3 regions of the Caballeronia sp. GACF4 genome follow, and region 2 is predicted to be linked to each of the others. Evidence: predicted binding sites of a transcription regulator. Region 2 holds the regulator's gene; each other region holds the start of a gene.

What was found. Region 2 encodes HrcA, which represses chaperone genes, less so after heat shock. Its sites were predicted from a motif close to TTAGCACTCNNNNNNNNNGAGTGCTAA; they were not measured.
Region 1: the regulator HrcA is predicted to act here: its motif matches at 2,485-2,511, upstream of rpoH (RNA polymerase sigma factor RpoH).
Region 3: the regulator HrcA is predicted to act here: its motif matches at 1,577-1,603, upstream of NCR40_RS10665 (co-chaperone GroES).

What each region holds. Positions count from the first base shown of each region.
Region 1 is NZ_JALQDW010000002.1:200,469-204,739, reverse strand. Features, by position in the region: gene leuA (2-isopropylmalate synthase) at 1-1,202, shown strand, start outside; gene NCR40_RS01035 (nuclear transport factor 2 family protein) at 1,226-1,609, opposite strand; gene NCR40_RS01030 (acyloxyacyl hydrolase) at 1,655-2,221, opposite strand; gene rpoH (RNA polymerase sigma factor RpoH) at 2,575-3,510, shown strand; gene nagE (N-acetylglucosamine-specific PTS transporter subunit IIBC) at 3,695-4,271, opposite strand, start outside.
Region 2 is NZ_JALQDW010000002.1:366,559-370,829, reverse strand. Features, by position in the region: gene hemH (ferrochelatase) at 1-828, opposite strand, end outside; gene hrcA (heat-inducible transcriptional repressor HrcA) at 957-1,973, opposite strand; gene NCR40_RS01780 (NAD kinase) at 2,163-3,056, shown strand; gene recN (DNA repair protein RecN) at 3,086-4,271, shown strand, end outside.
Region 3 is NZ_JALQDW010000009.1:180,590-184,860, reverse strand. Features, by position in the region: gene NCR40_RS10675 (DUF2242 domain-containing protein) at 80-811, opposite strand; gene NCR40_RS10670 (DUF4148 domain-containing protein) at 996-1,313, opposite strand; gene NCR40_RS10665 (co-chaperone GroES) at 1,682-1,972, shown strand; gene groL (chaperonin GroEL) at 2,066-3,706, shown strand; gene NCR40_RS10655 (hypothetical protein) at 3,826-4,209, opposite strand.

The DNA of each region.
Region 1 (4,271 bases), 170 kb from region 2:
TGGAAGGCACGCGCATCATCAAGGAATGCGCCGATGCACGGCCGCAGACGCGCTGGACCTACCAGTACTCGCCCGAGACCTTCAGCATGACGGAGTTGCCGTTCGCGCGTGAAGTCTGCGACGCCGTCGCGCAAATGTGGCGTCCGACGCCCGATCACAAGATGATCGTCAATTTGCCGGCCACGGTGGAAGCCGCGACGCCGAACGTATTCGCCGATCAGGTCGAATGGATGGACCGCAATCTCGGTTATCGCGACAGCATCGTGCTTTCGGTGCATCCGCATAACGATCGCGGGACGGCGGTCGCGGCCGCGGAGCTCGCGGTGCTCGCGGGCGCGGAACGCGTCGAAGGTTGTCTTTTCGGCAACGGCGAGCGCACGGGCAACGTCGATCTCGTCACGCTTGCGCTCAATCTCTACACGCAGGGCGTCGATCCGGGCCTCGATTTCTCCGATATCGACTCGGTGCGTCGCGTCGTCGAGCGCTGCAATCAGTTGCCGGTGCATCCGCGTCATCCGTATGCGGGCGATCTCGTTTTTACGGCGTTTTCGGGCTCGCATCAGGACGCCATCCGCAAGGGTTTTGCGCAGCGTCAGCCGGGCACGGTCTGGGAAGTGCCGTATTTGCCGATCGATCCCGCCGATCTCGGTCGCAGCTACGACGCCGTGATCCGCGTGAACAGCCAGTCCGGCAAGGGTGGCGCGACTTATCTGCTCGAACGCGGGCTCGGCTTCACGCCGCCGCGCCGCGTGCAGATCGAGTTCAGCCACGCCGTGCAAAGACTCGCGGACACCTCAGGCGAGGAAGTCACCGGTGACGCAATCTGCACACTCTTCAAGCAGGAATATTTCGACGCGGGCGGCGTGGTCGCGCGCGTCGATGCGGCGACGCTCTCCGTGTTCGGGCGCAACGTCGCGGTGCCGCCGGCGTCAGGCGCGACGAGCGGCGATGTCTACGCGCAAGCCGTGGCGGCGTGTTTCGATGTATCGGGAAACGTGAGCTGGTTCGAAACGGCGGTAACGGCGAGCGGCGATACGGCCGTCTTCGTAGGCTGCCGCGTCGGCGACGAGCCGTTGCGCTTCGGCGTCGCGGTGCACGCGAATCCGGCGTTGGCTGTCGTGGATGCGGTCGTCAGTGCGGTGAATCGGTCGAAACCCTTGGGCCGTCAGGCAGAGCGGCAAGACGAAGCGGTCGAGGCTTGAGGCCTCGACGTCGCGCGCGGCGGCTACTCCAGCGCCACGCGCGTCGCCTGCAAGGCTAGCAGCAGCCATTGTCCGTCGGTCTGAACGTGAACCGCGGTGTAGGCAATGGGAAACAGCAGCGCGCCGTTCTTCGATTCCATCTCGATCAGCGCCCGTCCCGAGACGAGGCACGTGTCCTTGCCGGCGACGATCACGTCCTGCGACTGGATCTCGATCTGCCGATAGCGGCGTCGACCAGCGGTGATCGCGTCGATGAACTGGCGCTTCGTCTCGCGCTTGCCGTTCGTGTGAACGTAGCTGACGTTCTCGGCCAGAAGCGCATCCAGAGCCGGGCCGTCGCTGTCGACCATCGCCCGGAAGCGATCGCGCTCGAGGCCTCGAATGGCCTCCATGGATTTTGCCGGCATCTGTCGGTTCCCCTTGTGTCGAGAAACCGATGCGCCGGCGCCCCGTCAGAAGTTGTATTGCAGATATAGCTGGCTGAAATTTATACCAGGATTCGGCTCTTTGATACTGGCGTTCGACAGATGCTGAAACCGGAAGCCCGCCTGATAGTTCTGCTTCTCGCCGAAGATCGCACCGACGCCGACCATATCCGCGAACTGGAACGCGGACGACACCGTGAAATCCGTCGTGATTCGCGTATGCGACAGAAGCCGCACGCCGACGCCCGCTTCAATGAACGGCCGGATATATCCCGAACTCTTCACGAAGCGCAGAACCGGCGTCACACCGAATTCCCAGATGTTCGGGTGCACGGCGTTGCTTTCCTGCGAGTGCCAGTAGGCAACGTGACCTTCGCCGAGCAAGGTGAAATGGAAGCCGCCGATTTCCCACCAGGTCAGATTCGGGTCCCATACGAAGCCGAGATCCGCCTTTTTGATGTCGCGATCGGCCACGCCGCCCGCGATTTGCAAACCAAAGCGGTCGGCATGCGCTGCCGCCGACGTGACTCCTAGTAACAGGGCAATTGCGCCATGGGACAACAGATGACGCCAAGGGCCTTTATTTTTCTGCATGGACACCCCATCTGTGGGATTGACGAGTCGAGCCGCCAAGCGGGCTTCGCGCATTGTAGATTCATCGTCTCATAATTGCACGAATGATTGCCATTAGCCTATTTGCTTGAATATCCTGTCTTCCTTACGTCAAAGTAAGGTAACTAATTCTATCGCACGTGACGAATCGGTAATAATGGTACGATTCGAATACAGTGCTCGGCTATGAATCCACAAAGTTGATAGCTTTGTGGGAACTCTCACATTCGTTTCCCCTCTAACACTTAGCACTCGTTGAAGCGGAGTGCTAATATCATGTCTGACTTGCCGCGCCTTTGCGGCAACAGGCATTTGTTGATAAGGAGCTTATGAGCGTGTCCAATGCGATGACCCTTCCGAATGTTCTTAGCTCGGCACCTGCCAAGGCAACTTCGGCAGGCGCGCTGACGTACGCACAATCGTCCATGTTGACCGGCCAGATCGGCAACATTGATTCATACATACAAGCGGTGAACCGCATTCCAATGCTTTCGCAAGCAGAGGAGCGTCAGTACGCCACCGAATTCCGCGAACAGGGCAACCTGAATGCGGCGCGGCAACTGGTGCTTTCGCACCTGCGCCTCGTCGTGTCCATCGCCCGGAATTACCTGGGTTATGGTCTGCCGCACGCGGACCTGATCCAAGAAGGCAATATCGGTCTGATGAAGGCCGTCAAGCGCTTCGATCCCGAACAAAACGTACGCCTCGTGTCGTACGCCATGCACTGGATCAAGGCGGAGATTCACGAGTACATCCTGCGCAACTGGCGCATGGTGAAGGTCGCGACGACCAAGGCGCAACGCAAGCTGTTCTTCAACCTGCGCAGCCACAAGACCGGCACTTCGGCGTTCACACCGGAGGAAATCGAAGGTCTGGCAAGCCAGTTGAATGTGAAGCGCGAGGAAGTCGCCGAGATGGAAACGCGTCTGTCGGGCGGAGATATCGCGCTCGAAGGCCAGGTGGAAGATGGCGAGGAAGCCTATGCGCCGATCGCCTATCTGGCTGACTCGCATAGCGAGCCGACGAATGTCATCGCCGCGCGTCAGTTCGACAAGTTGCAAAGCGACGGTCTGGCTTCCGCGCTGGAATCGCTGGATGCGCGTAGCCGCCGTATCGTCGAAGCGCGCTGGCTCGAAGTGCAGGACGACGGCTCGGGCGGGATGACGCTTCACGAACTGGCGGACGAATTCGGCGTATCGGCTGAGCGTATCCGCCAGATCGAAGCGAGCGCGATGAAGAAGATGCGTTCCGCGCTGGCCGAGTACGCGTGATATCGCGGTAGTTCGATGACCGTAGTTCGGTGCTGAAGTAAGTTCGAAGCCCGCTGTTCCGAAAGGACAGCGGGTTTTTGTTTTTAGGCGGAGGTGTGCCGTAACGGCAGCAGTGACTTAAACGTCGCCCACTATAAAAACGGCGCCCGAAAGCGCCGTTCATCAAACCAGACCGAATCTCGCATCAAGCCGGCAACGGCGATGCCCCGCCACCACTTCCCGGCACGCGCGTCGCGAGTTGTGCCGCGTAACGCTGCGCGGCCGCGCCCACGACGATGTGGAACGTATCCGCCGACACCCACGCGACATCCAGCGTCGACAGGCGCTGACGATCCACCGCCGAAGGATCGCGCACGACCACGCGCAGTCGCGTTTGCGCGACGGCATCGAGCGTGACGACATTGGTCGCGCCGCCGAACACCGCCAGCCAGCGCAGCGGATCGGGATCGAGCGGGCCGGCAGTCTGATCGAAGGAGCCGACGTTCGCGGAAGCCACCGAAGCAGCGGCCGGAGCGGACGAAGCCGGCGTCGCTCCGCGCGTCGACGAATGTTCGAGTTCACCGCGAATTTCATCGGCGATGATGTCCGCTTCCGGTCCGATGATCACCTGCACGTTCGTCGCGCCCCGCTTGAGCACGCCACGCGCGCCGATGCTCTTCAACTGCGCTTCCGACACCTTCTCCGTATCCGCCACCGACAAACGCAGACGCGTCGTGCAGGCATCGACCAGCGTCAGGTTCGACGCGCCGCCCAGCGCCGCA
Region 2 (4,271 bases):
CGCGCCGAGTTCCGCGAGCGTCGGCGCGGTGTATGGCTGCAGCCATTCCGCGCGGCCGAAGCGCGACTGGAACGTGACGCGGCATTCCACCGGCGTGAGCCCCAACGCGGAGGCGAGCAGCGAGCCCGTCAACTGACACTGGTCGTGATATGGGTCGCCAAGATCCATGGTTCGCTTGGGGACGCCGTGAAAACTCAGCACGAGCTTGTCGCCGGCGGCAAAATCCGGCACGCCGTGATGACGCCAGTAATCGCGCACCTGCTCTGCAAGCGCGGAGATATACGCCGGATGATCCGCGTAATGACGAATGGTGCGAATCTCGGGCTGATTGCGCACGCGCTTGAGCGCGGTAAAGGCGTCGTCGAAAGCGGTCGCGGTGGTCGAAGACGAGTACTGCGGATACATCGGCACCAGGAGAATGCGCTCGGCGCCTTCGAGCTTGAGTTGATTGAGCATGACGCCGATGCCCGGCGTGCCGTAGCGCATCGCGTAGTCGACGAGCACGTGGTAGTCGTTTGCCGCAAAGAGGCGCCGCAAGCCCTCGACCTGCTTCTCCGTATAGACACGCAAGGGCGAGCCTTCCGCCATCCAGACCTGCGCATATTTCTTTGCCGACGCGCGCCCGCGAAACGGCAAGATGATCAACCGCAGAATGATCTGCCAGAGCAAGGAGGGAATCTCGACCACGCGCGGATCAGACAGGAACTGCGCCAGATACTTGCGCACGGCACGCGGCGTGGGCGCGTCCGGCGTGCCGAGATTGATCAGCAGCACCGCGACACGATGCGAAGCGCTAGGCTGCGAAGGCAACTCGAGATCGAAACGCATAGGGCAAGGCGGCCGGAAGTGGTCGAAAGGTGAAACCCATTATAGCGGCGCGTTTCACGCCGCATCATTGGCCGAACGGCCTAGTGGCGGCGCGGCGCGCGGGCCGGCATGATGGGCTGAAGGAAAAGCTATTGAGAACTGAGCGACATGGACAACAGGCGTGCGGTGATATCGACAATGGGAATCACGCGGTTGTAGGCCATGCGCGTGGGTCCAATCACGCCGAGCGTGCCGACGATCTTGCCGTTGACTTCATACGGCGCGGTCACGACGCTCATTTCCTCGATCGGCACCAGATTAGATTCCCCGCCGATGAAAATCTGCACGCCCTGCGCGTGACTCGAAACATCCAGCAATTGCAGGAGGCTCGTCTTTTGGTCGAACAAATCGAACAGCTTGCGCAGCCGCGCCATGTCGGACGAAAGGTCCGCCACTTCGAGCAGGTTGCGCTCGCCGGAAATCAGCACGGTCTCGCCCGGATCGGTTTCGGCGGTGCTCGCGACCACGGCGGCCTGCATGAGCGCGGTCATGTCGCCGCGCAATTCGTCGATTTCCTGACGCAGCCGCAGACGCACTTCGTCGAAGGACAGGCCCGCGAAATGCGCGTTGATGTAGTTGGAGGCTTCCGTGAGTTGCGACGGCGAATAGTCGCGCTGCGTCGCCATCATGCGGTTCTGCACGTCGCCTTCGGGCGTCACGATGATAAGCAGAATGCGCTTGTCCGACAGCCGCATGAATTCGATCTGCTTGAACATGTGACTGCGGCGCGGCGTGAGGATCACGCCCGCGAACGACGAGAGACTCGACAGCACGCTCGCCGCCGCCGCGACGATCTTCTGCGGCTCCTCGCCTTGCAGGCGCGTCTTGACGGCGGTGGTCATGGCTTCGTCTTGCGGCGCTTCCACGGTGAGCATGGTGTCGACGAAGAGTCGATAGCCGCGCGGCGTGGGAATGCGTCCCGCCGACGTGTGCGGGCTGACGACGAGACCGAGGTCTTCCAGGTCCGACATCACGTTGCGAATGGTCGCCGGACTCAGCTCCAGGCCGGAATGCCGTGATAACGTGCGCGAACCGACCGGCTGACCTTCGGCGATGTAGCGCTCGATCAGCGTTTTGAGGAGGGTTTGTGCACGTGGGTCTAGCATGGGGAAATTTTAGCCTAACGTGTCGTGGCGCGGCGAACGTACCCGCCGCGATGAATCGCTTGTCGAGCGATTCAATGTCCGCTCCATTCTAGCGATAAACAACGGGCGTGCCCCGGCGTGATCGGGTGGCATCGCAACCACCCTTCGCGCACGGTTCTTTTCGCCTTCCACCTATGGTGTAATGCCGGCATGGAAATTGGCCAATTCAAGACTGTCGCGCTCATCGGGCGCACCAATACGCCCGGCATCGAGACGCCGCTGCGCCTGCTCGCGGAGCTGATCTCGAAGCAGGGTTTCGAGGTCGTGTTCGAGGCCGGCACCGCGAAGGATGTCGGCGTGACCGATTACCCGGCGCTCTCGGTCGCCGAAATCGGCGCGCGCGCGGACGTGGCGGTCGTGCTGGGCGGCGACGGCACCATGCTCGGCGTGGGCCGCCAACTTGCGCCGTACAAGACGCCGCTCATCGGCGTGAATCACGGGCGGCTCGGCTTCATCACGGACATCCCGCTCACCGAGATGCGCGAGATCGTGCCTCAGATGCTCGCCGGACAGTTCGAGCGCGAGGAACGCAGCCTGCTCGAAGCGCGTATCGTGCGCAACGACAAGCCCATTTATCACGCGCTCGCCTTCAACGATGTCGTGGTCAATCGCAGCGGCTTTTCAGGCATGGCGGAACTGCGCGTGTCGGTGGATGGCCACTTCATGTACAACCAGCGCTCGGATGGTCTGATCGTCGCGACGCCCACTGGCTCGACCGCCTACGCGCTTTCGTCGGCGGGGCCGATTCTTCATCCGCAGTTGCAGGGCTTCGTGCTCGTGCCGATTGCGCCGCATTCGCTCTCGAACCGTCCGATCGTGCTGCCCGACGACTCCAAGGTGACCATTCAGTTCATCGGCGGGCGCGATGTCAACGTGAACTTCGACATGCAGTCGTTCACGGCCGTCGAGCTGAACGACGCCATCGAAGTGCGGCGCTCACGGCACACGGTGCCGGTGCTGCATCCGGTCGGCTACAGCACGTACGCCACGTTGCGCAAAAAGCTGCACTGGAACGAGCATCCCTCGCAAGACTCCGCCCTCTGAAGCGCTCACCACGCCCTTTCCAAGCGTCCATGCTCCGTCATCTCTCCATTCGGGACTTCGTCATCGTTGCCGCGCTGGATATCGAGTTCGACTCCGGCTTCACGGTTTTTTCGGGTGAAACCGGCGCAGGCAAATCCATCCTGATCGACGCCCTCGCGCTCACGCTCGGCGCCCGCGCCGACGCGAGCGTCGTGCGCACGGGCGAAGCGCGCGCCGACATCACCGCTGAATTCACCACGCACGCGCAAGTGGCGCGCTGGCTGGACGAGCACGCGCTCTCGCAAGACAGCGACACCGTCATGTTGCGCCGCGTGATCGATTCCGGCGGCCGCTCGCGCGCGTTCATCAACGGCACGCCGGCCACGCTCACGCAACTGCGCGAAGTGGGCGAAATGCTCGTCGACATCCACGGCCAGCACGCGCATCAATTGCTGATGCGCCCCGACGCGCAACGCGAACTGTTCGACACGCACGCCGGTCTCGTCGACACAGCGAGCACCGTGAATCGCGCGTGGCGTGCGTATCGCGAGGCCCAGCAGGCCGTAGAAGCCGCGCAAAGCCGCGACCGCGAACTGCAACTGGAACGCGAGCGTCTCGCATGGCAGTTGAGCGAGTTCGACAAGCTCGCGCCGCAGCCGGGCGAATGGGAGGAAGTGAGCGCGGAGCATCATCGGCTCTCGCACTCGGCAAGTCTCATCGACGGCGTGCAAAGCGCGCTGTCCGCATTGTCCGAATCCGACGAAGCCATGATTTCCCAACTCGCAGCCATCATCACGAAGCTGCGCGATCTGGCCGATATCGATCCTGCGTTGAGCGACGTGCTCGCCTCGCTCGAACCCGCCGAGATTCAGTTGCAGGAAGCGTCGTACTCGCTTTCGCACTACGCGCAGCGCCTCGAACTCGATCCCGACCGGCTCGCGCAGGTCGAGCGTCGCATGGATCAGCTTCACTCGACGGCGCGCAAGTTCCGCCTTCAGCCCGAAGCGCTGCCCGAGGAACATGAAGCGCGCCGCAGCCAGTTAGCCGAACTCGATGCCGCTGCGGACCTCGACGCGCTCAACGCCGTCGCCGAGAAAGCGAAGGACGCTTATCTCGCGGATGCAAAAGCGCTGTCGAAGGCGCGCGCGAAAGCGGCCAAGACTTTGTCGAAGGCAGTCACCGAAGGCATGCAGGAATTGTCGATGGCGGGCGGCAGCTTCGAAGTCGCGCTCGTGC
Region 3 (4,271 bases), on a different contig from region 2:
GCAACTGCAGCCGCCGTTGCCCGCGTGCTTGATGCTTGCATCGACGAAGCGTTTCCCGGAACGACGCGTGCGCTCGATCTCACTGAACCGGCGCCGATGCCGCGACGCCCTCGGACGCGGCGTGTTTCGCGTCGGATGACTGGATGGCCGTCGCCGCCGCGGCGGGCGCCTGTACGACGATAGGCGTTGGCGTGAGATCCGGTGAACTCACGATCAGCGACGGTGCGAGCGGCTTGCTCTTGACCTCATCCGATGCGATGGGCGAACTGCGCGGCACCGTGCTCAGATAGTGCCCCATCAGCCCGAAGAATCGGTCATAGAACTTGCCGGCGGGCACGGTTTCACTGGAAATCTTGACCATTGCATCGCTGTTCGAACGGATCGGCAGCGAAAGCGAGCCCAAGACGCTCAAGCCCACGCTTGCGGAGGTATCGCTCTTCTTGAGCGCATAGCCGTCCTGCACCGCGTTCACATAAGCGATGCTCGTATTGGTCGTGTTTTCGCCGGGCGTGCAGACCACATGGAATGAGACGACCACGTGCGTTTCGGTGGACGGCTGGAAGTTCTTGGTGGCGTCGACGGTATCGGCTTGCGCCATCGTCGTGAGAAAGCCTTGCGAGAGCAGCGCGCGGCGGGCCGCCTCGCAGGTTTCGTTCACGGTGGCGTCGAAGTTGCGCGCGAACGGGCTTGCACCGGAGTCGAAAAGTTCCTGCTGATAGCTCGGCGTGGTCGCCGCGCGTCCGCCACAGGCGGCAAGGGCGAGAATTCCGAGGGAGAGAAAGGCAAGGCGCAGCGACGACGACATAGGCATGAGAGGCAGCGAAGACGAAATTTGTGATGCAACAAACACAAATTGTAGTGCCCTCCGACTGCGCGAGAAAAAAACGTAGTCCAAAAACATCGTCGAATCCGTGGCTTACAGAAACTTTTCCTTCAGGATGCGCAAAAAGCAAAAGCCCGGCGTGCGTGCCGGGCTTCGTTAGGCGAATTGACGATTACGGACGATTGAAGTCGACCGGATTCGGGTCGATAGCCGCGCGGCGGGCAGCACCCGAAGCGGCAGCGCCTTCGCCGGCACCGCCAAACGACGATGCAGCCGTGCCTTGTTGCGCGTTCAGGCGTGCTTGCGCGGCCTGAATGTTGGCGGGGTATTGGGTTTGATCGCTGGCCGGGTTGTAGCCTGCGCGTTCCAGTTGAACCAGTTGAGCCTTCACTTCAGCACGCGTCACCGGCGCGTTTTCTTGCGCCTGGGCGAAAGCGGGGACTGCAAGGACGGCAGCAACGGCGATTGCGGGGATGATCGACTTGAACATGATGAACCTCCTAGGTACTGATCTCGGGAACGTTGCGGGTGGAGAGTTTGTCTCTTCACTGCTTCGTCGTTGAAATGCAGTCTAGGCCTCGCCGACCCTAGTAAAAACCCTAATTAAGCGAAATCAGAATTGACGGATTGACATTAATCCAGCCAATCGACCTTACGAAATCCATTAATTTCCCCGTGTCCAGACAAAAGTACGCGAAATAGGGAGTGTCCGTCTGTCCCTGTCCTTGAAATTGTCAAACTCGGTCCATATAATTAGCACTCACTGCACGAGAGTGCTAACAAATTGCCGCTCGGGCAGCTTCGCTCACCGGGCGGGTTTCCCCCGCGTTTTCAGTCTCAATCAAGAGAGGAGTGTGTATGAATCTTCGTCCTTTGCACGATCGCGTCATCGTTAAACGTCTGGATCAGGAAACCAAGACTGCCTCGGGCCTCATCATCCCCGAAGCTGCAGCCGAAAAGCCGGATCAAGGCGAAATCCTGGCCGTCGGCCCGGGTAAGCGCGATGACAAGGGTGTGCAGAACGCCCTCGACGTGAAGGTGGGCGACCGCGTGTTGTTCGGCAAGTACGCCGGCCAGACCGTCAAGGTCGACGGGCAAGAACTGCTCGTGATGCGCGAAGAAGACATCATGGCCGTTCTGGTCAAGTAAGCACCTTCCTGCACTTCGGCTTCGCCGCAGAGCCGCTCCATTGGAGCCTGCCGCCCGAAGCCTCCAAACTGAATCGACTCAAGGAGTTTGAATATGGCAGCTAAAGAAGTCACTTTTGGCGATACCGCACGCGCCAAGATGGTCGAAGGCGTGAACATTCTGGCCAACGCGGTCAAGGTCACGCTGGGTCCGAAGGGCCGCAATGTCGTACTCGAGCGCAGCTTCGGCGGCCCGACGGTCACCAAGGACGGTGTCTCGGTCGCGAAGGAAATCGAACTGAAGGACAAGCTCCAGAACATGGGCGCGCAAATGGTCAAGGAAGTGGCTTCCCGGACCAGCGACAACGCCGGTGACGGCACCACGACCGCTACGGTTCTGGCGCAATCCATCGTTCGCGAAGGCATGAAGTACGTTGCATCGGGCATGAACCCGATGGACCTGAAGCGCGGTATCGACAAGGCAGTGGCTGCAGCTATCGAAGAACTGCGCAAGATCAGCAAGCCCTGCACGACGAACAAGGAAATCGCTCAAGTCGGCGCGATTTCGGCGAACAGCGACACGTCCATCGGCGACCGTATCGCTGAAGCAATGGACAAGGTCGGTAAGGAAGGCGTGATCACGGTTGAAGACGGCAAGTCGCTGGAAGACGAGCTGGACGTCGTGGAAGGCATGCAGTTCGACCGCGGCTACCTGTCGCCGTACTTCATCAACAACCCGGACAAGCAAGTCGCCCTGCTCGAAAACCCGTTCGTGCTGCTGCACGACAAGAAGGTTTCGAACATCCGCGATCTGCTGCCGGTACTGGAACAAGTCGCGAAGGCTGGCCGTCCGCTGCTGATCATCGCTGAAGACGTCGAAGGCGAAGCGCTGGCTACGCTGGTCGTGAACAACATCCGCGGCATTCTGAAGACCGTTGCCGTCAAGGCTCCGGGCTTTGGCGACCGTCGCAAGGCCATGCTGGAAGACATCGCTATCCTGACCGGTGGTCAAGTGATCGCGGAAGAAACCGGCCTGACGCTCGAAAAGGCTACGCTGGCTGAACTGGGTCAAGCAAAGCGCATCGAAGTGGGCAAGGAAAACACGACGATCATCGACGGCGCTGGCGAGGCAGCAAGCATCGAAGCGCGCGTGAAGCAAGTGCGCACGCAGATCGAAGAAGCAACGTCGGACTACGACCGTGAAAAGCTGCAAGAGCGCGTGGCCAAGCTGGCTGGCGGCGTGGCAGTGATCAAGGTCGGCGCTGCGACCGAAGTCGAAATGAAGGAAAAGAAGGCACGTGTCGAAGACGCACTGCACGCAACCCGTGCGGCTGTGGAAGAAGGCATCGTGGCCGGCGGCGGCGTCGCGCTGATCCGCGCTCGCAAGGCTGTCGAAGGCGTGAAGGGCCTGAACTCGGACCAGGACGCGGGCATCCGCATCGTTCTGCGTGCGATGGAAGAGCCGCTGCGCCAGATCGTCACGAACGGCGGCGAAGAAGCTTCCGTCGTGGTGGCGGCTGTTGCTGCGGGCACGGGCAACTACGGCTACAACGCGGCAACGGGCGAGTACGGTGACCTGGTGGAAGCCGGTGTCGTCGACCCGACCAAGGTGACGCGCACGGCATTGCAAAACGCGGCATCGGTGGCAGGCCTGCTGCTGACGACCGACGCAGCCGTCGCGGAACTGCCGAAGGAAGACTCGGCCATGCCTGGTGGCATGCCCGGCGGCATGGGCGGCATGGGCATGGACATGTAATTCGGTTTCGACCGGTTACTTGCTTCATCCTCAGGGCGTGGGTTTCGAAAGAAGCTCACGCCGCAAAGAAAAACCCGCAGCAATGCGGGTTTTTTTTCGTCCGTGGCAAACGCGGACCGTTACTTGTTCATCTGATCGCGCAAGTTCTGCGCGGCGGCCTTGTAGTCGTAGGTCGGATAAAACTCCGTCGTATAGCCGCCCCACGCGGTGGTTTCGATCGCGCGATTCACTTCGCGCAGGCGATCGGCCGGCACGCGTAGCGTCACGACCTGACCGACGCCCATCATCACGTACCACGACACCACTTCGATTCCCGGCGGCGGAAACGTCTTGAAGAAGCCTTGCTCCTTCAACTGCTCGTTGATCTTCGGAAGCGGTTTGCTTTGATCGTGCTTGAGGAAGATGGTCAGCAGGAAGGTGCCGTCGCCAGCCGGTGTGGCGGGCGGCGCCGTGCTTTGCTGCGCGTTTGCGGGCAGGGCGATGTGAATCAGCGAGGCGAACATCGTGGCTTGAAAAAGGCGTGCAATTCGTCTTGCTGATCGATGCATCGGGAATGCTCCTCGTG